DNA from 3 places in the Cytobacillus sp. FSL H8-0458 genome. Region 1 is predicted to be linked to each of the others. Evidence: riboswitches for the same ligand, from Rfam matches in the RefSeq annotation. Region 1 holds a riboswitch; each other region holds the start of a gene.

Region 1 (7,929 bases):
GGAAGGAGCAAAAGAAATGACCAGAAGAGATGAGAAAAATAAAAAACAGGCACAAGGTCCAAAAGAGGAGAGGGAGCTTGTCAATGAGTTTGGAAAATATAAGGGGGATCAGCCGGTACCGCAGCCTAAGGATTATGATGAGATAGAGTATTAGAAAAAGCAGGATAATACCTGCTTATTTTAAAAGGTAAGAAAGTATAAAATTTTGAACGTCGATAACTGTCTAGCTCCAGCGCCTACACCCTCGAGGTTACAAGCCGAGCCTCCCAAAAAGGCAAAGGACGCTTTCCGTGAGGCTCTTCTCGTGCATGAGGCCCCCAGTACAAGGAAGGCCTCGTCAGCATAAACATCGCACGACCGAAAGCGGCAGCTTTTGGGAGGATGGGGGTCAAGCAGACGTTGCCACAGGACGTGGCGTTCTTAGTCTGTGTTCATTCGTGGGCAAGGCGCTTGCGCTTTTCTTATCTAAGTCCCTAGCCTTAGATTATTTTAATGCTGAGGGAGCTTAATCCTTCTTGTATTCTTTTTTAAACTATAATTAAGAAGAGCAAGAAGGGGAAAATGTATGAATGGAAAAATTGAAGTTAGTTTGCATGGGCTTATCATTTTAATATCGTTGTATATATTGTTTAATTTTATGCCGACACTTTTGCCTGCTTATAAATGAGTTATTATAACAGGCATGGCTGCCATATTAGTGATGGATTTTTACTTTACTTCTGCAGGCAGGCTATCCCGATTGAAATACAGCAGACTGGCACTGATTTATATGTTCAGTCTGCTGTTAATCGTTTTTATTACCTTTTATTTAACAAAGATACTCGTTCTGAATGATGCCTATGGGCTCGAGAGTATACTGAGGGAATATGAAGCGGAGGGAAAGCTCATCTTTTTCCTGATTTGCTTTTTACAGCCCATACTTTTGCCGCTTCCTGAAGCCGTCACACTGCCTGCAGGTAGTGCCGTTTTCGGTCCTGGTGCCGCTGCCTTTCTTGGATTCACAGGTACACTTTCGGGGATTATTGTCATGTTCTGGATTGCAAGGATAGGGGGATTAAAGCTGGTATCGAGGCTTATAAAGGAGCGGCATCTGGACAAATACCAACAATACATGGAGAGAAATGAAAACACCATACTAGTACTGCTTTTTGTTATTCCAATATTGCCGGATGAGATCATTTGTGTTGGAGCAGGAATGGGTGGTGTTTCATTTAAAAGGTTCCTGGGAATTGCGTCTATATCCAAAATAGCAACTTCTTCGCTGCTGGCTTACTCTCTTTCATTCGCCAATGCACTATCTTTATCTGGCTTACAGCTGTTATTTGTTGTTTCGGTTGCGATAGGAGTATTTTACAGTGTTTTTCACTTTTATAAAAGAAGAAAAGAAGCTATTAGGATTTTCCGTAAGCTTTAAATGGTTCCTCCTATCGCTGTCAGCGAAACTATTCAGGCAACGATAGGATTAATCACTCTAAATAGTAACGAAAATCCCCGATGCTTTGGCAACTACCTGGTCCTGATCGTTATAAATCAGGCAATCCGTGTGGCTGAGGCTTCTTCCTCTTTTCAGAAGGTGAGCATCGGCAACAAGATATTCACCTGTGGCCCCCTTTAAGAAACTGACCTTCAAATCAGCGGTGACCACGGATTGCATCTGGTTTTCATCCGGCTCGAAAATATTCCCCATCGCTACATCTGCCAGAGTGGAAATGATCCCTCCATGCACCAGTCCGGCGCTGTTAATAAAGAGCGGCTGGATGGGCAAAGTGACTTTCATATGGCTTTCACTGATTCTTTCGTAATGGAATTTCAGAAACTCATCAAAAGGCTGTTTGATTAGCATTTGCTACACTCCAATTTCATTAAGTTTAAAATGGTTATTCCCGATTTATTGTGGAATCCCTGCTTATTGAGGCTAATTTGCAGAGGAGGGGCTCGAAAATTATTACATGGTTTCAAATAACCTAAAAAGATGATATTATTTTCAATAAATTCAAAAAAAGGCGGGGCTGGATGATGGCAAAAGTAGAGAATATTAGTTTCGCAGAGAACTTTCCTATTTCATTTAAGGAACTGGAAGAAGAAGCAGAGAAAGTAATGGGAGCAGGCGGATTTGGCTATGTCCAATCAGGAGCAGGCGGGGAAGAAACGTTGAAAAAGAATATCGAATCCTTTGCAAAATACTCAATTGTTCCGAGAATGCTGAGGGATGTTTCAGTGCCGGATATAAGTGTGAATTTATTTGGTGAAACGTATCCTTATCCAGTATTCCTTGCGCCGATTGGAATGCAGCGGCTTGAACACAGTGAGGGTGAGCTGGCATCTGCCCGGGCGGCAGCTTCGTTCGGAGTTCCTTTTATCCAGAGCACAGTATCCAGTTATTCCATTGAAGAAATCGCAAAGGCAACAGGCTCGAGTCCAAAATGGTTCCAATTATATTGGTCCAATTATGAAGAAGCATCCTTCAGTATGGTTCGCCGTGCAGAGGAAGCAGGGTATGAGGCAATTGTGTTAACGGTTGATACGGTGATGATGGGATGGAGGGAAGCTGATTTAAGAAACAATTTTTCCCCATTAAAGCTTGGCTATGGAAAAGCAAATTATGAAAGCGATCCAGTCTTTATGGGGTCTCTCCAGGACGGCGATGTCGTACAGGGGATCCTTGATAATATTCATCATCCAACATTAAGCTGGGAGCATATTGCCAGATTAAAAGAGAAAACCAGCCTGCCAATTTTATTAAAGGGCATCCTCCACCCGGAAGATGCCAGGCTGGCCATTGAAAGAGGGATAGACGGAATCATTGTCTCCAATCATGGCGGCAGACAGCTTGATGGAGTGATTGCGGCGATTGATGCGCTTGAACCGATTGCGAAGGAAGTTAAAGGCCGGATTCCAGTATTGTTTGACAGCGGCATTCGCCGAGGTTCAGATGTGGTTAAAGCTCTGGCACTGGGAGCTGACGCCGTTTGTCTGGGGCGGCCGTATGTGTACGGCTTGGCCGTTGGCGGGCAGGATGGAGTTGAAAAAGTGCTTGCCAACTTCATAGAAGAAACAAAAGTGTCGCTTTCTCTGGCAGGGGTGGGGAGCTTAAAGGATATTGCTGGTCTGCAGTTAATTCGATAAAGCTTTCTTAAAAAAAGCGTGGCTTGTTGACAGCGGAGCATGTGTTTAATAGTATACCTATAGGGGTACATAATTGATATGCCAATACTAAAGGAGATGCAGTCATGTTCGATTACACAGCTGAAACCGAAAAATCAATTGAAGAAGCGATATTCTCACTGGAAGGAAGTCTGAAGGACGAAAAGTTCGGAGTTCTATGGCAGTTTAATGTTCAGGAGAAGCTGCAGGAAAAAGGCTTGGAATATAACGAGGCATTCCATGTGTTAGAGGTATGTAATCCGGATGAAGCACATCGCGTTTTAACACAGAATAAAATGGCCGGCTACTTCCTGCCTTGTAAAATTGTCGTCTATGAAGACAAGGGCAAAACGAAAATTGGGATGCCTAAGCCGACTAGTATGATTGAGCTAATCAATGACGAATCTGTTCAAAGCTTCGCAGCAGAAATTGAAGAGCGCTTAATCCAGTGCATCAAGAAAAGTTTATAAGCTAAAAGATTGATGACAGTGCCGTGATAATTTGTTAAGCTTGAGACAGCTTATCAAATTAAATATCTATGTAACTACTAGGGGTGCCCCGAAATGTGCGGGCTGAGAGGAAAGCGCTTATAGCTTTCCGACTCTTATGGACCTGATCTGGTTAATGCCAGCGGAGGGAAGTAGGATTTGACAATTGTCGATTCATATACTTAAACCATGCCGGGTCCTTTGTGGGGATCTGGCATTTTTTGTATACATACTTCTTATCCTGATAAGCAATCAGGCTGCCCTTTTAGAAAGGAGGTTTAGATGAGCAGAACCCGATTGTTAACTACGATGGCTTTATTTACGGCGATTGGGACACTGGGATCCCATTTACTCTGGTTCCCGGCTGGTATAGCGAAGGCCTATCCGGTCCAGCATGCGGTAAATGTATTGGCAGCGGTGACCCTTGGACCCCTGCCTGCAGCAGCAGTCGCTTTTATGATTGCTTTGCTGCGTAATTTGCTTGGTTTCGGGACGCTGCTTGCGTTTCCAGGCGGCATGATCGGTGCGTTTTTGGCTGGTGTCCTTTATTTGAAGTTCGGACGGAAAATATGGGCTGCCGCTGGAGAGGTGGTGGGCACCGGCATAATCGGTGCATTGTTTGCCGTTCCATTCGCAAAGTTTCTTATGGGCAGTGCAGCTGGTGCATTCTTCTTTGTGCCGCCGTTTCTGGTCAGCAGCATTGCCGGTGCGACGATAGGCTGGATGGTGTTAGCGAAGGTTAAAGAGAAGAATTTGGTTCAGAATATGTGATGATTTTGGGCTGGAGAAGTAAGATAAGTAAGCCGATTAGGGGAGAGCATCATAACAATCTGGCTTTATGAGCGAAATTTACGATTTATGAGCGAAAAACCACAAGTGAAAAATTGGTAAAAAACAAAAAACGTTAGAAAACTGCTAGGGGCGCTACGGCTGAGATAAGGAGCTTTCTCCTTTGTCCCTTGGAACCTGATCTGGATAATTCCAGCGCAGGGAAGCGGTGAGGACCTCAATCTATATCCTCATGCTTTTTCCCCGGCAGCTTCTGAATTTAATAAGGAGGCTATTTTTTATGACTTTTTCAGAGATTCTGCGCAAGGAAAATGAAGATTTGTTTAAACTGATATTTGAGCACCCGTTTGTCCAGGGGATCGGGAGAGGGGATGTGCCGAAAGAGGCACTGGCCCATTACATTAAAGCAGATTTTGAGTATTTGAATGCGTTCATGCATATTTATGGGATTGCCATTTCAAAGTCTGCAGAGCGAAAGGATATTGCTTATTTTAATCAGCAAATAGAATTCGTATTGAACAGCGAAGTGCATCCCCATCATAATTTTTGCCAGCAGATTGGCGTGGATTACGAAGCATTGCAGGGATATCCGCTCCCGCCAACAGCTGATCATTATGTAAAGCATATGATGTATCATGCCCACACAGGCGGCATGGGTGAAATCCTAGCTGCATTATTGCCTTGTCCATGGACTTATTGGGAAATTGGGCTTGAGCTCATGAAGCAATATGAGCCAGATGAGAACCATCCGTTTTATCCGTGGATCTCTTTTTATGCAAATCTTAGAGTCGAAGCTGTGACCATGAATATGAGAAACCGTTTGGATGAGCTTGCTGATGCGGCATCACCGGAAGATAGGCAGCGAATGAAGGATGCTTTCCGAAAAAGCTGCCAGCTGGAGCTTGGCTTCTGGGAGATGGCTTATACCTGCGAAGAGTGGCCGGCGGGCAATCCTGCAGCAGTAGTAAAATAAGAAAAACGCCTGCATCTGCTTTATGGCAGTGCAGGCGTTTTTTCAAAATCCCATCTGTAGTGAGCGGTAATGGGAGTCTTAAAAGAAGATAGTTTTACTTCTGCTGCAAATGGTGTGGAGTTATGTATAACGTATGGAATGCCATCTTTCGTCCGTTTATCAGATATGATTGCCACATGGTCGAATTTAGGAGAAAGGAAAACCACAATGTCACCCGGCTGCCATTGCTGAAGGTTCTTAACATCTCCTGGAATCAGGTCTGTTGTTAATGACTTTGCGAAGCGGCTAAAAAAGACATTCTGGTTTGGCACCTCCTGAAATCAATGTTCGGATCCGGCTTGCCCTGGACTCTTGAATACAAGTCCGTATTCTCAGCGATATCCTGATCAATAAGATCCTTTATGGTTACATCAGCCCCCTGGAAACCCCTCCAAATCACATCTGTACAGACACCTTCGCCATCGGGCGGATAGCCTCCCGCATAGTAAGCACTTTTATATGGAGTGCGCTGTTCCACTTCTTTTCTGGCTGTCAGGACCATATCAAGTGGTTCAGCAATGCCGTTTTGATTTAAATCAGCCTGTGAGTAATCAGAAGGCACCACAACTTTCTTTGCAAAAGGGTTTCCAAAATGAATGCCGGTGGAATCCAAAATGATTCCGCTCCGGAAAAAAAGAATGAATAATAACAGTACTCCGATTATGGAAGCCAACACTTTTCTAATCATAAAAGTCTCCTCTTGTATTTTAATGATTAGACGGTGTGATTTTCCAATAAGTTACATGGGTTATGATAAGATTGATATAAGAATGCGTATGAGGGGAGATATCATGGTCCATCGAATAGGGTTATCGGGAAGCGTCATTTTGTCAGACAGCAAGCTGTTTCATAAACTTTTTAAAAGTTATTTGCCGCATATTGAGATAGGCGAATTTCAAGATGAAGAATCCTTTCATAGCTTTATTGAATTACTGGGCAAAACAAACAAAAGCTTTGGTCTTCATTCGCCTCTTTTCCGGGGAAAAAGCAAATACGATCTGCTGGAAAAGGTCAGTATGAATCCAGAGGAAGCATGGATCCAGTTTGAGGAGGAAGTAGAAAGGGTGTCCCGGCTTAGGGCTGAATACATATTGGTGCACTTTCCTTACTTTAAAAAGGAAACAAGTGGGTACCCGGCAGAGATCATTGAGGAGGGACTCAAGAAACTCAGTGCTCTTCAGAGAAAATATGGGATTATGATTGTGTGTGAACCTAAATTGGGATTCAAGCAATCGCCCGCAGGAATTCAATATCTTGACTGTTTTTCTGTAGAGACATGGAGGAAATACGGACTAGGCCTATGTATTGATATCGGGGATTATATAATGGCCGCAGGCGGGAAGGCCATAAATTATATAGAAAAATGGACCGAGTTTGTGAAAGTCGTTCATTTACATAATGTTGAATACCAGGGTGATAAATATATTTGGGTGCCTGTGCATCCATCTCATGAGAATGATGGCAGTCATCATAAAATTAAGAAGCTGATGGATCTTTTAGCAAAGGAATGTGAGGATGTATTTTTTGTCATGGAGTACACACCACACACGAACCCTCCGGAAGAAGAGGTGGAAGAAGGAATCAGGTGGGCAATAGAGGTGATTGAGGAAGGGTCTGCTAGTTAGGGCACAGCCTGGCATAATTTCGAGCAGGTTGAAAATGATAGGTTATTATAGTGAGTATGGGAATAATTATGTAAATATGCTATGATATATGTGAAGTTATTCACAATAAAAAGAGGAGGTTCATTTATCCTATGCTGGGATCAAAAATTAAAACGGCCCTGCAGGCTTCCATTCTTTTTACCTTTGGATTTTGGCTTCTCTTTTTCTTTTCAGAAGGGGAACTGTTTTCTTTTTTTCTGATTGTGGTTTTTTTGTACTGCCTTTTCGGAAATGTGATATATGGTGTTCCAGTTTCGATGCTTTCCGAGTTACTTACTAGAAATCTAGCAGTTTGGCGGTTTCCTGCTGCTGCTTTGATACATACTTTTTTGGCTGCAGTCACTTATTTTATTATGGAAGGGTTTGCTTTCTGCGCATTTATTTCTGCGGTCCTTTTCTTTTTAGTGGACGAGTGGCGGAAATGGGACCGCGAGATGCCAGGTGGCAGGAAGGTTACTTTGAATGCAGCAGGTTTCCTCGTTGCTTGCCTGCTGCCGGCAGGGTTCTTTTGGATGCTCCAGCATGCAGATCTGGAAGAAAAAACTCATGATCTTTATCTGATTCCAAAAGGGTATGCCGGTCAGGTGAGAATTGTTCATGAAATAGAGATTGCTCCTGTGCCTGAGACAGAAGGGGAGTATGATGTATTTCGGGTGAATGACAGGGGATATGCCATTACCTCTTTACCGCAAAGTGAAGGGTATATTGAAGACTTGTACTATTATGTGGATGACAAGGGAAAGCGTGAACTTATACCGGAAAGCTGTATTTCACATGGCGGAGCAGGCGGTGTACAGGGAGACGGATATGATTATTCGTATACCTATTTTTC
Region 2 (7,929 bases), 790 kb from region 1:
ACCAGACAGCAGCAAACGGCAGCCCCCATGCGTTTACATGGAACATCGGCACTACCGGAAGAGCGATATCTTTCTCACTTACCGCTGCACTGTCTGCCATCCCAAGTGCCATACTGTGGAGAACAATGCCTCTGTGGGAATAGACTACACCTTTAGGGTTGCCTGTAGTTGCTGAGGTATAGCACATTCCCGCTGGTAAATTTTCATCCAGATCATCAGGATATTCATAGGCACCGCTTGCTTCATTGATAAGCGTTTCATAGTGGTATACCGGCGAAAGAGACGTCTCCGGCAATTCTTCTTCATCTGTCATAATAATGAACGCCTTTACCGTCTTCAATTCATCCTTAACCTTCTCAATCAGCGGTACAATGTCAGGATCGATAAGCAGCACTTTATCTTCTGCATGGTTAATAATATATGTAATATGCTGAGGTGAAAGACGGATATTAATCGTGTGGAGAACGGCTCCGCTGCAGGGTATGGCGAAATAAGCTTCCAGGTGGCGATGATGGTTCCATGCCAGTGTCCCGACCTTATCCCCTCTATCTACTCCCAGCTTTTGCAGGCTTTCTGCCAGCTTTCTGGTCCGTTCTGCAATCTCCTTATATGTAAATCTCTGAATTCCGCCGGCCGTTCTTGAAACGACCGTTTTCTTTGGAAAATACTTTTCTGCCCGCTTGATCATTTGCGTCATAGTCAAAGGTGTCTGCATCATCATTACAATTCCCCCTTTTTAGAAAACGCTTACATTTAGAATTATAGAGTTCTATGATCTTTTACCTAATTCATTCTCTTAATTTTCAGGAATTCCTTTAATATTTTTCTTAATTTTCTAAAATATATTTAAAATAAAAATCCCCGCCTATTCGGCAAGGGATTCGTGTTTATTAAATAGCTCTTTTAATATTTTCAATTTCTCATCTGCATAATGTTCAAAACTGTCATTATACGATTTTGGATCCTTCGGGTTTGCAAAATGAGTGATTTTTCCTGTCTCGGGATCAATGAACTTACTGGAAGCCCCGCAGCCAAGCCCGATAATTGTCTGCTGTTCTTCCATTATCATGATGTTATAGATGCTTTCCTGATTTGGAAGGGCATAACCGACATTTTCAAGATTGCCGAGAATATTTTTCTGACGGTAAAGATAATAAGGATAGTAGTTATGCTCTTTTGTCCAATCCTCAGCCATATCCATCATTTTTTCAATTTCTTCCCGGTCAGCAACTTTATATTTTTGCTTGTTCTTTGTCATTTCCGAAGCTCGTTTAAAAGATAAAGTATGAACTGTAAGGGATTCCGGCATTAATTTCTCTGTTTCATCCAGAGTATGCGCAAATTCCCGCACTCCTTCTCCAGGCAGTCCAATGATCAAATCCATATTGATGTTGTTCATCCCCATATTACGGGCCAAATGGAATTTATCCACGGTTTCTTCTACTGTATGGTGACGGCCTATTGCTTTCAAGGTCTCCTGAATATAGGACTGAGGATTGATGCTGATACGATCAATATTCCATTTTTTCAGCACTTCAAGCTTTTCAGGTGTGATCGTATCAGGACGGCCTGCTTCCACAGTGACCTCTCTAATGTTTTCTACATCTGGAAAAGATTCATACATTTCCTCATAAAGCATATCCATCTCTTCTGCCGTAATGCTTGTCGGAGTCCCTCCACCATAATAGACAGTAGTGATTTTTACATTATTTTCTTTCAGCCAATTACCAATTTTGCGCATTTCAAAATGAAGGCCGCCAAGAAATGAGTTAACAGAACCCTGCCTGCCATTAATTGCATATGCGGGAAAAGTACAATACGCGCACTTTGTCGGGCAGAAAGGAATGCCAATATATATGCTTACCTCATTTTTCAAGTCATAAAGATCTGGCACAACAGCAAGCTGCCGGTCTACAATATTCTGCATAAGCTGGATTTTTTCATCTGTAATCAAGTACTCCTCCTTCAGCTGCTGATGAGCTTCCTGGAGAGGTGTCTGATTCTGCATGGCACGGTGAAGCAATTTTGTAGGACGTACCCCCGTTAGAATTCCCCACTTCTGGGTAATGCCCGTCCATTCCTGCAAAACAGTCAGATATACATGTGATACAGCATTCTTCACTTGTTTAAAATTCTCTTTTTCTGACTCAGCCGGAACGAAATTTTTTTCAAAATTGGCTGTAAGATGTCTGCTGTCTTTATCAGTAAGCTCTGCAGCAGCTTTAATGTGTTGTCCTCGCTCAATCTGAAAAGAAATTGTCAGATCTGCTGCAGAATTCTCACCCAGCACCACTTCACATTCTTCAAAAAAGAGGTTCCCAATCAGCCGAAGCGGCCGATGGAATCGTTCATCCTGTATGCCTAAAATTGAAATGTTCAAATCTATCACCTTTTTTTAGAAAATATAATAATCTGCCGGTGTTTCATCTCACTGATGGCAGCTGCAGAGTCTTTATAATTGATGTTGACAAACTCCTTTTAGTGTACAGAAATGGGGAAACAAGGTCAATATCAGGGAAGTGAATACTTTGGATCGCTTTATTTAATTCACTCTTTTTCTATCTTTCTCTTTATCCATTGCCCTAAATCAAAAAAGAGAGCCGATCTGCCTGACCGACTCTCTTTCATTCAATTTTATTTTAACAGATTCATTTTCTTCAGGAAGTCAATTGGATGCTGTTTGCGGAAATGTTCTTTAACCATGTAGCTTACACCGCTCTGGTCATTAGATCGTGTCAGCCAGTCTGCTGCCTTTTTTACATCTGCCGGGGCATTGCCCATTGCCACACCCAGACCGGCGGCTTCAATCATTTCCAGATCATCTTCAGAATCTCCTATGACGACCATTTGGTTTCTGGAAATTCCAAGATGTTCACATAAATAAAGCAAACCATTCAGCTTTGAAACTCCTGAAGGAACAATGTCCATCCTCAGATCATTCAGTTTAATGACTTCTACATTTTCAAACATGCCCCAAATGGCTGTCTTAGCATCCTCAAGGTCTTCTTTATCTTCAAAGTACACTTCAATTTTCGGCGGTGTGACCGGCTCATCTAATATGGTGTCACTTAATGAATCCACAAATTGCTGGGAAAAAAAAATGGGATCGCCGGTTGTAAAAACAGTTTTAGCAAGCATATTGGTATTGAGCTTCGTTTTGTTGGCAAGGGAATATTTTTCGTGCACCAGCCTGATTTGACAGGTAAAGCCTTCAAGCAGGCGCACGATTTCAAACGTTTCATCTTCCTGAATCCTTTTTACAAATATCGGTTTTTCCTGGGAGGCTGCAATATATGCCCCCCTGTGTGTGACCAGCAAAGAATTGATTTTCAATGCTTTAGCCACTTTTTTCGCGGATGGAAAGCTTCTGGAAGTGACAAGTGTTACATAAATTCCCTTTTGCTGAACATATTCTATCGCTTCTTTTGTTGATTTATGAAGTCTTCCATTTGATTGGAGTAGTGTTCCGTCTATGTTTAAAGCAAGCATTCTGTATATCATCCAATTTGCCCCCTATTCTCGGTGTAAAATTGTCCTATTACACTTTTATGAAGGAAAGGACTTGATTAGAACATAACATGGACAATGCGGAAATATTTTCATAGCTTACTGCTTAATGACGGCTATTGTCTGATTTTCCGATCATTTGATATAAAAAATGATAAATTATTCATTTACATTTTGTTTGCTCCGTATTAAGATGGAGTCATTAAAACTGCATATCAAAGTTTTGCACTAGGGGAGCTTTTTGGCTGAGAAGAACAATCCGTTCTGACTCTTATCACCCGATCTGGATAATACCAGCGTGGGGAAGTGCAGGTGAACGGCTATCATTTATAGTGTATTGATAACATTCAACTGCATTTCCTTATGGGAATGCAGTTTTTTATTTTCATTAGGCTCTTTTCGTATAAATTGTTGTTTTTGGCATATTAATGTTGTCCGTTGATTTCCGCTCCAGGCTGCTCGCTTTCCGCGGGGCGGGCGGTGAGCCTCCTCGACGCTTCGCGTCTGCGGGGTCTCACCTGTCCCGCAACTCCCGCAGGAGGTTGAATAAGCTTCCTCGGAAAACACCGCACGAAGAAAATGCGAATGCATTTTTGAGAATCTCGCACCTTCCGCTCCAATCAACTCAGTAAATAAGATACAAAAAGCAACAACTTTGCGAAAATAGCCTTTCATTAAAACTTAAATAGGAGGATGAAAAAATGCAGGAAAATTTTCTATGCGGAACAAGTGAAATTACAGGGTGCAGGTTTTCGATTTACCCCATGACTGACAGGTTTGCTGATGTTATTTTATCAGCTCTAAAAGAAGTGGACACGAGCAAGGTATGGATGGAAACAGATGATGTGAGCACCTGTGTGCGAGGCAGATCTAATCATGTTTTCGATGTGGTCAAAGCTATTTATCTTGAAACAGTTAAGCATGGAGACCATGTAGTATTTAACGGCACTTTTTCAAATGGATGTCCCGGTGATACTGCAGGAGATGCTTATCTTGCTGAGAATGAGGAACGGGCAAATGAAGAATCAGCAGCAGGGATCAGCCAGGAAGTCGCGGTCCAGTTCGCCCTTTATCCGATGGGGATTCCTGATTACATGAATGTCATTATGGACCAGGTCGAGCTTGCAAAGAATCAGGGAACTTTTACTAAAGGGGTGCATTATGCTTCAAGATTAGATGGGGATGCACACTCTGTTTTTAAAACACTTGAGGATGCTTTTGAAAACTGTAAGAAAAGCAATTCTGCGCATATTGTTATGACGGTGAATATGTCTGCCAATAGTCCATCCAAAAAGGAGACTGAATAATATGCTTGAAAAGTGGAAGCTTCGTGAAGTCATTGTTTTGTCTGTACTCGCTGTCGTGTTTGCAGTTGTATACCTGGTATTCATGCAATTTGGCAACGTGCTATATGCAATGTTCGGCTTAATTGGCTATGATCTTATTTTTGGCATTTGGTTTATTGTTTCAATTCTCGCAGCGTACATAATCAGAAAACCCGGGGCAGCTTTCTTATCGGAAACCATCGCTGCAGCGATTGAAGTCATGATCGGCAATGCAGTCGGTCCCCGCCTGATTTTGTCTGGCATGATTCAGGGGATTGGAGCGGAAGCTGTTTTTGCGGCCGCGAAATGGAATAATTACCGGACATGGGTGTTAATTGCTGCCGGCATGGGCTCTTCTGTTACAAGCTTTATTTGGGGCTACTTCATTTCCGGCTATGCGGCCCTCTCACCCGGTTATGTAACTGCTATGTTTTTTGTGAGGCTGATCAGCGGTGCTTTACTAGCTGGATTGCTGGGCAAATGGCTGAGCGAAAGCCTTGCAAAAACTGGGGCATTAAACAGCTTTCCTATTGGAAAAGAGCTGAAAAGGGGAAAATCGGAAAATGGCATTACAGCATAACCGGCACATATTAAAAACTGAACAGCTTTCCTTCAGATATGAAGATGTGGAGAAACCTATCTTTAAAAATGTGCAATTCAGCCTTTATCCAGGGGAAGCAGTGCTACTATTGGGCCCCAGCGGATCGGGAAAAAGCACACTAGCTTTCTGCTTAAATAAATTGTATCCGGAGGCCGTTGATGGCGAATTGGATGGGAGCATTTTATTCAAGGGAAGGAGACTGGAGGAATTCGGCCCTGGTGAAATTAATCAGCACATTGGGATTGTATTTCAGGACCCTGAAAGCCAATTTTGCATGACCACAGTCGAGGATGAGCTGGCATTTGGACTTGAGAATTTGAAAACGCCGCATGAAGAAATCGAGAGTAAGATTGATGAAGCATTGGAGCTTGTTCATCTTTTGCCATATAAACATGCCCCAATCCACAGCCTTTCCGGGGGCCAAAAGCAAAAGCTTGCACTGGCATGTGTTTTATCATTAAAACCGGATATCCTGATTTTGGACGAACCGACAGCAAATCTGGACCCGGCTTCAAGCTATGAACTTACTCGCATCATCAAAGAGCTTAAAGAGAACCTGGCATTTTCCCTTCTAATAATTGAGCACAAGCTGGATGATTGGATTGATTTGACCGACCGCTGTGTGGTCTTAAACAGGGAAGGCGAAATTTTATTTAATGGAAGCACTGCAGAATGCTTTAATCAATATGCAGAAGAACTTCTGCTTGAGGGCATCTGGCTGCCAAGCGCGGTTAAAGCCGGCCTATCTGGAAAAAAAGCAGGTATTTACAAAGGGGAAAAACTCCCGTTGACTGATCGGGAATTAATCGCCGGATTTGCAAATCCCTTTGGTGCACTTAAGATTTTAGACAACAGGAAAAACAAACACCAAGCCCCTGAAGAGCAGATCATCCTATCAGCAGAGAATCTATCCTTTAATAAAGCTGGTAAGGACTTGCTAAAAAATATTAGTTTTTCTGTAAAAAAAGGCGAATTTGTGGTAATTGCCGGTTCAAACGGATCAGGAAAAACAACGCTTTCCAGACTGCTGGCTGGCCTATATACCCCTTCCAAAGGCAAAATTCTATTTTATGACCGCCCCCTTTCCCAATGGAAGGAGCAGGAGTTAAGACAGAAATCAAGTTACGTTTTTCAAAATCCCGAACACCAATTTATTGCAGATTCTGTCTATGATGAAATTGCCTTCAGTTTAAAAATACAGCAGATTCCTGATGCCGATATTCAAAAAACAGTTCAGGCTGCTCTGCTTCAAGTGGACTTGCTCCAATGTGCTGACATGCATCCTTTTTCCTTAAGCCAGGGACAAAAGCGGCGGCTAAGTGTGGCATCGATGCTTGTGAATGACCAGGACCTGCTCCTCCTTGATGAGCCGACATTTGGACAGGATGCCAGGACGTCAGGGGAGCTTATGATGCTATTGGAAACAAAGATCCAAAGCCGAGGTTCAGTGGTGATGATCACACATGACATGGAAATCCTTCATTCCTATGCGGACAAAGTAATTGTTCTTTCAGAAGGAGAGAAGATCTACGACGGTTTGCCTGATGCATTATGGAAGAAAGATGAGATTATGAAGGTTGCTTCCCTAAAGGTTCCTTACATAGAAAAGCTAAGGAATAATATCGGTTCCATTGCAGGGAGGGAAAAGCTTGCTCTTACATGAATTTAACCCAAGCATTAAAGCATTCACTGTCATAGTCTGTGTGTTAATTCTATCGGTTTTCTTTGATCCGGTTACACCTTTTCTGACCTTAGTGATAACTGCAGCAGCCACCTTTATTTTTGGTAGAGTTTCATTCAAAAGATGGATTCTGCTTTTCTCGCCATTTGTCTTCATGGCTGCAATATATATTTGGTCGGCTTTGATTTTTTCTAAAGCGATTGAAGGAGAAACCATATTATGGGCATGGGGGATCTTCACATTGACTGAGGAGGGCTTTTTGCGTGCCCTCTCCCTTGGAATGAGGATTTTAAGCTTTACCTCTCTGTCCCTTCTGTTCATTTTAACAACAAAGCCGACAGAATTTCTGCTGAGTTTAATGCAGCAATGCCGGCTCTCTCCAAAGCTTGCATATGGAATTATGGCAGGCTATCGGTTCCTGCCATTAATGAAAGAAGAGTTTGAGATTATCCGAAGCGCACACCGGATCAGGGGAGTACCCAAAGCCCGGACACTCCCGGGAAAAATGGCAGAGCTTAAGAGGTATACAGTTCCCCTCCTTGCCGGAGCGATCCGTAAAGCTGAGAGGACGGCCATGGCAATGGAATCAAAAGGGTTTACCGGAGATAAAAACCGGGATTTTTATCATAAAGTCCCGGTTTCATGGAAAGATTGGGCATATTTTGCCTTGTTTATCGGCGCAGTACTGGTCAGTGCCTATATTTCATGGCTTTTCGGGTTTCTGAAGCTTTATAATGGCGAACTTTAGCAGGCGATTCTTGACTTCTGAGCGGATAGCATCTTTTTATGTGCGGAAAGAGCAATTTTGTGTGGGC
Region 3 (7,929 bases), 1.0 Mb from region 1:
AACTAGTAAAGCGATTGGCGCGACAGTCAGAAGCTGAAAAGCATCAGGAATTCTTTTTCGAAGAAATACTTCTATCTTAGCCAAAACATATGAAGCAAATAATACAGGCAATACCTGGCCCTGGTAACCTACCTTTTCAATTTCAAGACCAAATAAATTCCACTTCGGAACTTCCTCTGCTGCACCATAGCCCCATGCATTTAAAAGATCCGGGTGCACCAGCATCAAACCAAGCACCATACCAAGAAGCGGACTGCCGCCAAACCGGTTTACAGCACTCCATCCAATCAGGCCTGGAAGGAATACGAAAGCAGTATTGGCAATCAGATTAATGATGCTCGCCAGATCAGCCCAGTTTGTATAAACTTCAACAAACGACTTATCATCGAAGAAAATATCCGGTGCTGTCATAATGTTGTTGATTCCCATCAGCAAACCAGCTGTTACGATAGCCGGGAGGATTGGAATAAAAATATCCGCCAGTGTTTTAATTCCGCGCTGTAGGGGATTTAAGTTTTCGGCAGCTGCACTTTTGGTCTCTTCTTTTGACGATTCGCCAATTCCGGTTGCATCTGTCATTTCTTTATATACTTTATCAACGAGGCCTTGTCCGATCACAACCTGGAATTGTCCATTGGTGGAAAATGAACCTTTTACAATATCAATATCTTCGAGCTTTTCTTTGTTGACTTTTCCTTCATCTTTTAACGCAAAACGCAGCCGTGTAACACAATGAGTGGCCGCAGCGATATTATCACTGCCCCCGACAGCTTCTACGATTTGCTCTGCTGACTCTTTATTTGTAGCCATTCTTCCCTCTCCTCCTGTTACCGTTTTCATATTAAAGAAAGAAACAGTTATAAGGTCCTTATTTATCGTTCTCGATTTTTATAAATCTATCCATTATACAAGAACCAACTTGTATATACATGAACTGTTTACGCTTTCATTCTATCTTGTATATACATGTTAGTCAACCATTTTTTCTTTCCCCTCTCTTCTATACCCATTCCATCGCTTCGGAAGCCAGAAAACAAAAAAACCGGCTTCGAGACTAATTTGTCTTCAAAGCCGGTCCTAAACCAATCGAATAGGTTATTTCCTTTTATCATCGTCATCATCTTTTGTGAGTTCACGGGTAGATTTCTTAAATTCTTTTAAGGTCTCCCCGAACGCTTTCCCTATTTCAGGAAGTTTCTTAGGGCCAAAAATAATCAGAGCCAGAACCAGGATGAGAATTAAACCTGGAATACCGATGTTTGATAACATGCTGAACACTCCTTATATATCATATCGCTTGAGGCAGTAGTAATCATGTTCATTGTCCATTATAGTGGATTGATTAAAAAAATCATAGCATGAGAGCTATTTTCATGAATTCGCGTTTTTCGACTATTTAAAGGCTCTATCAAGTTCATCCAGCACTTCACCAATTTTGCGTTCATGGATCACTTCATCAGCATAAATGTCGAAATCCGTAGGTTCCATATTAATAATCACTAGTTTTGCTCCGTTTTGTTTGGCTATCAGCGGAAACTGATTTGCAGGTGTTACAGTCAAGGATGATCCCAGAACAATAAAAAGTTCTGCCTTTTCTGTTTCATCTGCTGCGAAATCCAAAGCCTCCTCAGGAAGCATTTCCCCAAACAGAACTACTGAAGGACGGAGCACACCCCCGCAATTACATTGGAATTGTCCATGTAAATACCCCTCGCTCGGGAACTCTTTTTTACATTTCTGGCAATGGAGTGTCTGCAAATTCCCATGGAGCTCTGATATTTTTTTACTTCCCGCCAGTCCATGAAATCCATCCACATTCTGGGTGATAATGCTCTTAATAATATCTCTCTTTTCCCAATCTGCAAGTATATAGTGCCCTTGATGGGGAGTGCACTCCTTAAGCCCGATTACCCTGTGCCGATAAAATTCTATAAACTCGTTCACATTTTCATTTAACGCGTCTGTACTGGCTATTTTTCCGGGATCTTTCCCATTCCATAATCCATTATTGGCAGACCTGAAATCAGGCAGTCTGCTTTCCGTCGACATTCCTGCTCCAGTTAATATTACTGTATAATTAGATTCCTTCAGCCATTTCTCAAGCATAGATATCAGCTCCCCATTAGGTTTTGTCACAGGTTAAATTTGATTTCCATTTATTTCTCCTACTCAAATGTTTATGTCATGTCAGGTATGCGGTAAATACTAGATTATAACTGTTTATGCGAATTATCAAATATAGGAGTGATAGCTATGCCTGAAATAGAAACGAAAGATTATAAGGACGGCTATAAAAAATTTTCTTCCAGGGCCAAACGTTATGCTGAGGACCCTGAAAAAACAAAAGGACTGCTAAAAAAGGCTACACTTAAAGCAGATAAAAACAAATCTTCATTAAGTGATATATGGGAAAAGTTTCAGCTTCTAATCGATTTAGTTAAGGCATGGTCTAAAGGCGATTACCGGCATATTTCAAAAAAGTCGATTATCTTTATTATTGCTACCATACTATACTTTGTTTCCCCTATAGATCTTGTTCCTGACTTTTTAATAGGAATGGGAATCTTAGATGATGCAGCAGTCCTTGGTTTTGCCGTCAGCCAAATTACAGGTGAACTTGAAAAATTCAAAATCTGGAAAGAGAGCAGGACCATTGAGATGAAATAAATATTTTCTGTCCATTTTGATATTATTTGCTATAATAATGATGGAAAGTATTTATGCCTTCAAAATTAAATAGCAAGAAATGTAGGGGAACCGGTATGCCGGTTGAGACTTCATCATTAAGATGCTGACCCTTTGAACCTGATCTGGCTCATACCAGCGTAGGGAACATATTCTTAAACATACTAAATGTTTTTATATGCGCCCTGGTTTATACCGGGGCGTTTTTATTTTTTAAGGGCAGACTATCATTAACTTTCCTTATTACATAAAGGTTTTTAGGAGGATTACTTATGAAAAAGTGGATTGCAGCTATCTGTTCACTGCTGCTTCTTTCAGGCTGTGCCGGTAATGGAACGGATAATCAGACTGGAAGCAAAGATGCAGACAGCAAACAAGATTTGAAAAAAGTTACTGTTGTATTGGATTGGACACCCAATACCAACCATACCGGCTTGTATGCCGCAAAGGACAAAGGATATTTTAAAGAAGAAGGACTCGATGTCGAAATTATAATGCCAGGTGAAGCAGGTTCAGATCAATTGACTGCATCAGGCAAGGCTGATTTCGGTGTCAGCTATCAGGAAAGCATCACGGAAGCACGTGTACAGGGCGTTCCCCTTGTTTCTATAGCAGCTGTAATACAGCATAATACTTCCGGTTTTGCATCACCTGCTGAAAAAAATATTAAATCGCCGAAAGACTTTGAAGGAAAAACTTATGGCGGCTGGGGAGCTCCTGTAGAAAAATCGGTAATAGACTCCCTAATGAAAAAGGAAAACGCCGATGTTGATAAGGTCTCAATCGTTAACATGGGGAATGCTGACTTTTTTACAGCTGTTAAAAGAGATATAGACTTCGCATGGATTTATTACGGATGGACAGGTGTAGAAGCAGAACTTCGGGGGGAAAAGATTAATATGGTCTATCTTACTGACTACTCAGAAAAACTGGATTACTACACGCCCGTTCTCGCGACCAGCGAAAAAATGATTGCAGATGATCCGGATACTGTCAAAGCATTTGTAAAAGCAGCAGCCAAAGGGTATGAATTTGCAATCGAGCAGCCTGGCGAAGCAGCAGATATTTTGTTAAAGAATGCTCCGGACCTGGACAGCGAATTGGTCAAAAAGAGCCAGGAATGGCTATCACCCCGCTATCAGGATGATGCTTCAAAATGGGGTGAACAAAAGCTTGAGGTCTGGGAAAACTATGCAGACTGGATGCATGAAAATGGTCTTTTAGATAAAGAATTAGATGCCGGCAAAGCATTTACAAATGACTTCCTGCCGGAATAAGGAGAGTTTATTAAATGGCAAACGCACTTGTAAGCATTCAAATCATACCAAAAACAAAAGATGGGGAAAATGTTATACCATACGTTGATGAAGCAATCAGCATTATTCAGCAATCCGGTGTTAAGTACGAAGTGCATCCCCTGGAAACAACGATGGAAGGCGATTTAGAACATTTATTGAAAATCATTGCTGATATGAACAGAAAAATGATTGAAAAAGGAAGCAGCAATGTTATCTCACAGGTTAAAATTCTGTATCAGCCGGACGGAATTGAAATGAGTGATTTAACGGAGAAATACCGTCCATGAATAATGTATTTAGAAAAGGGTGGAGGCCGGCTGCGGTTCTCCTCCTTTTATTCATTCTTTGGGAGGTGGCGGTAAATCTGGCAAAAGTCCCTGCTTGGCTCCTGCCTCCCCCGACAGATATCATTCAGGAGGCGGCTTTGGGCTGGGAGGGCTTCCGCCCGCATCTTCAATCGACAGTCCTGCTTTCACTATGGGGGTTTGCCATTGGCACTGCCACCGGATTGCTTACAGCTGTTATATTGCACTTATTACCTTTTATAAGGGAGTCTGTTTACCCGCTTCTCATCCTTTCACAGAATGTGCCAATAATTGTTCTGGCGCCTTTACTGGTTGTATGGTTTGGATTTGGCATACTTCCAAAACTTATTGTCATTACACTGGTATGCTTCTTCCCCATTACTGTTGCAGCATTGGATGGATTTCGGCAAACTCCAGGAGAACTCAGGCATTATATGCTGATGGCTGGAGCCGGCAGAGGACAGCTGTTTTGGAAGCTGGAGCTTCCCCATTCCCTTCCATCTTTATTTTCCGGGCTAAAGATCTCTGCAACCTATAGTGTGATGGGTGCTGTAATATCTGAATGGCTCGGAGCTAAAGCTGGAATAGGGGTTTATATGACTCTAGCCTCTTCATCATTTCGGACAGACCGTGTTTTTGTAGCCATACTTGCGATTATGCTGTTAAGTTTGCTGCTTTTTGGAGGTATATTACTGTCAGAACGTTTGCTTATTAAATGGAAGTCCAGGGAGAGTGGCAGGAAATGATACAACTATCGGTTAATTCTCTAACGAAAAGTTTTGATTCAAATCAGGTTTTAAGCAATTTGAGTTTTCAAGTAAATGAAGGAGAGTTTGTTTCAATTCTAGGTCCATCAGGCAGCGGAAAGAGCACCATCTTTAACCTGATTGGCGGGATGCTCCTGCCTGATGAAGGGTCCATAACACTTCGGAATGAAGAGATCAACGGCAAACGCGGTTCAATTAGCTATATGCCCCAGACTCCTTCCCTGATGCCATGGAGAACCATCCTTCAGAATGTTCTGCTTGGCCAGGAAATTATGGGAAAAGCCGATCCGGAAACAGCCAGAAAAATGCTTCAAAAAGCGGGACTCGGTGACTATGAAAATGCATTTCCGCATGAATTATCAGGAGGCATGAAGCAAAGGGCCGCCTTTATCCGGGCACTATTAAGCCCACAGCCAATCATACTGCTGGATGAACCCTTTTCAGCTTTGGATGAGCTTACCCGTCTTGATATGCAAAAATGGCTTCTCGATATTTGGAATGAACATATGCCGACGATTCTGTTTGTCACTCACAATATCGAAGAAGCCATTTACCTCTCCGATCGAATATTGATACTCGGCAGCAAGCCTGCTAAAGTGGTTCAAGAATATAAAGTGCCTTTTGTGAGGCCGCGGATGGAGGAAATTTTCCTGGATGAAAATTTCCTTGAATGCAAAAGAAGCATCCATCATGCGCTGAAAAATCATTAGGAGGCAACAGCAATGGATAAGTATATTGATGCCCATATTCATCTTGATAAGTACAGCAATAGTGATATAGAAAAAATGTTTCATGAGCTGACGTTTAAGCTTTCACTTGTTACAGTTTCAAGTGATTTAGCCTCCTGCAAAAGGAATCTTGCTCTTGCAGAAATTTATCCCTTTGTAAAACCTGCCTTTGGTTTCCACCCTGAACAGGTTCTGCCCAGTGATCATGATATATCAGAGCTTTTCAGCTGGATAAGGATTCACACAGAACAGATGGCTGCTGTTGGCGAGGTTGGCCTTCCATACTATTTGAGGTCTGAGGGGAGCAGGCTGTCTGGCGGATATATTGAACTTCTCGAAGAATTTATTAAGCTTGCTAACAGGTTGGATAAGCCCATTGTCCTCCATTCAATTTATGATGATGCACCGATTGTGTGCAATTTATTGGAAAAGCATTCGATTAAAAAGGCTCATTTCCACTGGTTTAAAGGTGACACTGCAGCAGCAAGCAGGCTTATTTCCAATGGCTATTACATCTCCTTCACTCCAGATATCGTGTACGAAAAAGAAATACAGGACCTTGTACGGGATTACCCGCTGGATAAATTGATGGCAGAAACAGACGGTCCATGGGAATTCGATGGCCCTTTTAAAAACAAACCTACCCACCCAGCCATGATGGCCCATTCCATCAGTGCCCTTGCTGAACTAAAAGAAATATCTTTCAGCAGCGCCAAAAAGATGCTTTATGCTAATACAAAGAGCTTCTATAATATTGATTAATCGGCCTTAAAAATTCTTTTACCATTAGGCTGTTTTTTTTATTCAGATTAGATAAAATATACTAGATAAATATAATCACATCGCACCATTCCTAATTATGGAAATATAGGTTAATCTTATATTGGACAATACTTTTAGGAGGTATGTGATGAAAAAGTATATTTTCTTATTATTGACTATTTTACTAGTTTTCTCAGGCAATGTTTCTGCACAGCCCAAAAGCAGTTCAACTGATTTGACTGAGAAAGATTTCATTAAAGCCGTAATGAAGTCTGAAAAGTTTAAGAAATTTAAATCCTCTATTTTAAAAGATGCCCCCGCCCAGCCAAAAGCTCTTATTGATGAAAAAGGAAAACAATATGGCTGGACAGTGCAATATGAAATTGAATACAATGAAAAAAACATTTCCTTAGATGAAAAAGCTCTTGTAAATTTCTCGTCTCTTCTATCTTTCTCCTTTGAGTCCGGGAAGGAATTAAAAGTGCGGCTGGTTGATTACAGCAGGCTTATTGAGGATCAGGCTTTTTATGTAAAAGACTTGAAGTCTGAAAAGGAGACCAAAATAGATATATCAAAAGACAGCACCTTTACTGATTATTTAAAAGAAATAGAAATGAAAAAAACACAGCTGATTAAAGAAGCTGCCCAAAGCAATACAGTCTCTTCCGATAAAGCCGCAGCATCCGGTCAGCTATGCTACTACTGTACAAAGTATGAATGGCGCGGCGGCTATCCCTGCTCATCCGCTAACACTGAGTCTGAAGTTTCAGTATCATTCCAGCTTGAAGAAAACGGGCTGAACCCGGATTCTGTGGTCATTGAATGCTATGTTCCCCGCCATAAGGTGTGTGTTGACGGAGAATGGAGAACCTATTGCCCTATACAATGAAAAGAACGGCTAAGCGAATCGCTTAGCCGGTTTTGTTATCCTTTCGTGCCTGATGCGATATTCGAACCTTCTATAAAGTGCTTCTGGAAGAAGAAAAATAACAGCACTACAGGCAATAATACCATGACTGACATGGCCATCAGGTAGTGCCATTGTGTCTGTACAGTTCCCTTGAAGGTTTGAAGACCGATCTGCAGCGTGTAAAGACTTTCATCATTTAAATATAATAACGGTCCAAGAAGATCATTCCATGCGCCATTAAATGAGAAAATGGCTACAGTAATAAGCGCTGGCTTCGTCAATGGCAGCATGATATGCCACCATATCTGAATATGATTTGCACCGTCCAGAACAGCTGCTTCAATAAGTTCATTCGGAATAGTCATCATAAACTGTCGAAGCAGGAAGATGAAAAAGGCACTCCCCAAAAAGGCCGGAACAATCAGCGGCAGATACGTATTTACCCAGCCAAGCTTGGAGAATAAAATGTACTGA

What was found. Region 1 has a riboswitch for thiamine pyrophosphate ahead of tenA (thiaminase II). Riboswitches for the same ligand answer to the same signal wherever they lie in the genome.
Region 2: another riboswitch for thiamine pyrophosphate. It lies ahead of NYE23_RS14470 (YkoF family thiamine/hydroxymethylpyrimidine-binding protein); the one in region 1 lies ahead of tenA (thiaminase II).
Region 3: another riboswitch for thiamine pyrophosphate. It lies ahead of NYE23_RS13355 (ABC transporter substrate-binding protein); the one in region 1 lies ahead of tenA (thiaminase II).

Annotation. Positions count from the first base shown of each region.
Region 1 is NZ_JBBOBR010000001.1:3,753,809-3,761,737, reverse strand. It holds gene NYE23_RS18855 (hypothetical protein) at 17-154, shown strand; gene NYE23_RS18850 (TVP38/TMEM64 family protein) at 683-1,414, shown strand; gene NYE23_RS18845 (PaaI family thioesterase) at 1,472-1,843, opposite strand; gene NYE23_RS18840 (alpha-hydroxy-acid oxidizing protein) at 2,017-3,126, shown strand; gene NYE23_RS18835 (DUF302 domain-containing protein) at 3,231-3,614, shown strand; TPP riboswitch at 3,684-3,800, shown strand; gene thiW (energy coupling factor transporter S component ThiW) at 3,915-4,403, shown strand; TPP riboswitch at 4,540-4,642, shown strand; gene tenA (thiaminase II) at 4,702-5,394, shown strand; partial or broken gene NYE23_RS18820 (DUF1287 domain-containing protein) at 5,415-5,935, opposite strand; gene NYE23_RS18815 (TIM barrel protein) at 6,225-7,058, shown strand; gene NYE23_RS18810 (DUF6843 domain-containing protein) at 7,190-7,929, shown strand, end outside.
Region 2 is NZ_JBBOBR010000001.1:2,964,748-2,972,676, forward strand. It holds gene NYE23_RS14455 (long-chain fatty acid--CoA ligase) at 1-718, opposite strand, end outside; gene NYE23_RS14460 (coproporphyrinogen III oxidase) at 866-2,380, opposite strand; gene NYE23_RS14465 (Cof-type HAD-IIB family hydrolase) at 2,635-3,501, opposite strand; TPP riboswitch at 3,728-3,829, shown strand; gene NYE23_RS14470 (YkoF family thiamine/hydroxymethylpyrimidine-binding protein) at 4,209-4,814, shown strand; gene NYE23_RS14475 (ECF transporter S component) at 4,816-5,412, shown strand; gene NYE23_RS14480 (ABC transporter ATP-binding protein) at 5,396-7,096, shown strand; gene NYE23_RS14485 (energy-coupling factor transporter transmembrane component T family protein) at 7,083-7,862, shown strand.
Region 3 is NZ_JBBOBR010000001.1:2,743,362-2,751,290, forward strand. It holds gene treP (PTS system trehalose-specific EIIBC component) at 1-810, opposite strand, end outside; gene tatA (twin-arginine translocase TatA/TatE family subunit) at 1,096-1,269, opposite strand; gene NYE23_RS13345 (NAD-dependent deacylase) at 1,393-2,106, opposite strand; gene NYE23_RS13350 (YkvA family protein) at 2,254-2,667, shown strand; TPP riboswitch at 2,741-2,849, shown strand; gene NYE23_RS13355 (ABC transporter substrate-binding protein) at 2,958-3,962, shown strand; gene NYE23_RS13360 (thiamine-binding protein) at 3,977-4,270, shown strand; gene NYE23_RS13365 (ABC transporter permease) at 4,267-5,034, shown strand; gene NYE23_RS13370 (ABC transporter ATP-binding protein) at 5,031-5,765, shown strand; gene NYE23_RS13375 (TatD family hydrolase) at 5,778-6,545, shown strand; gene NYE23_RS13380 (hypothetical protein) at 6,694-7,434, shown strand; gene NYE23_RS13385 (carbohydrate ABC transporter permease) at 7,470-7,929, opposite strand, start outside.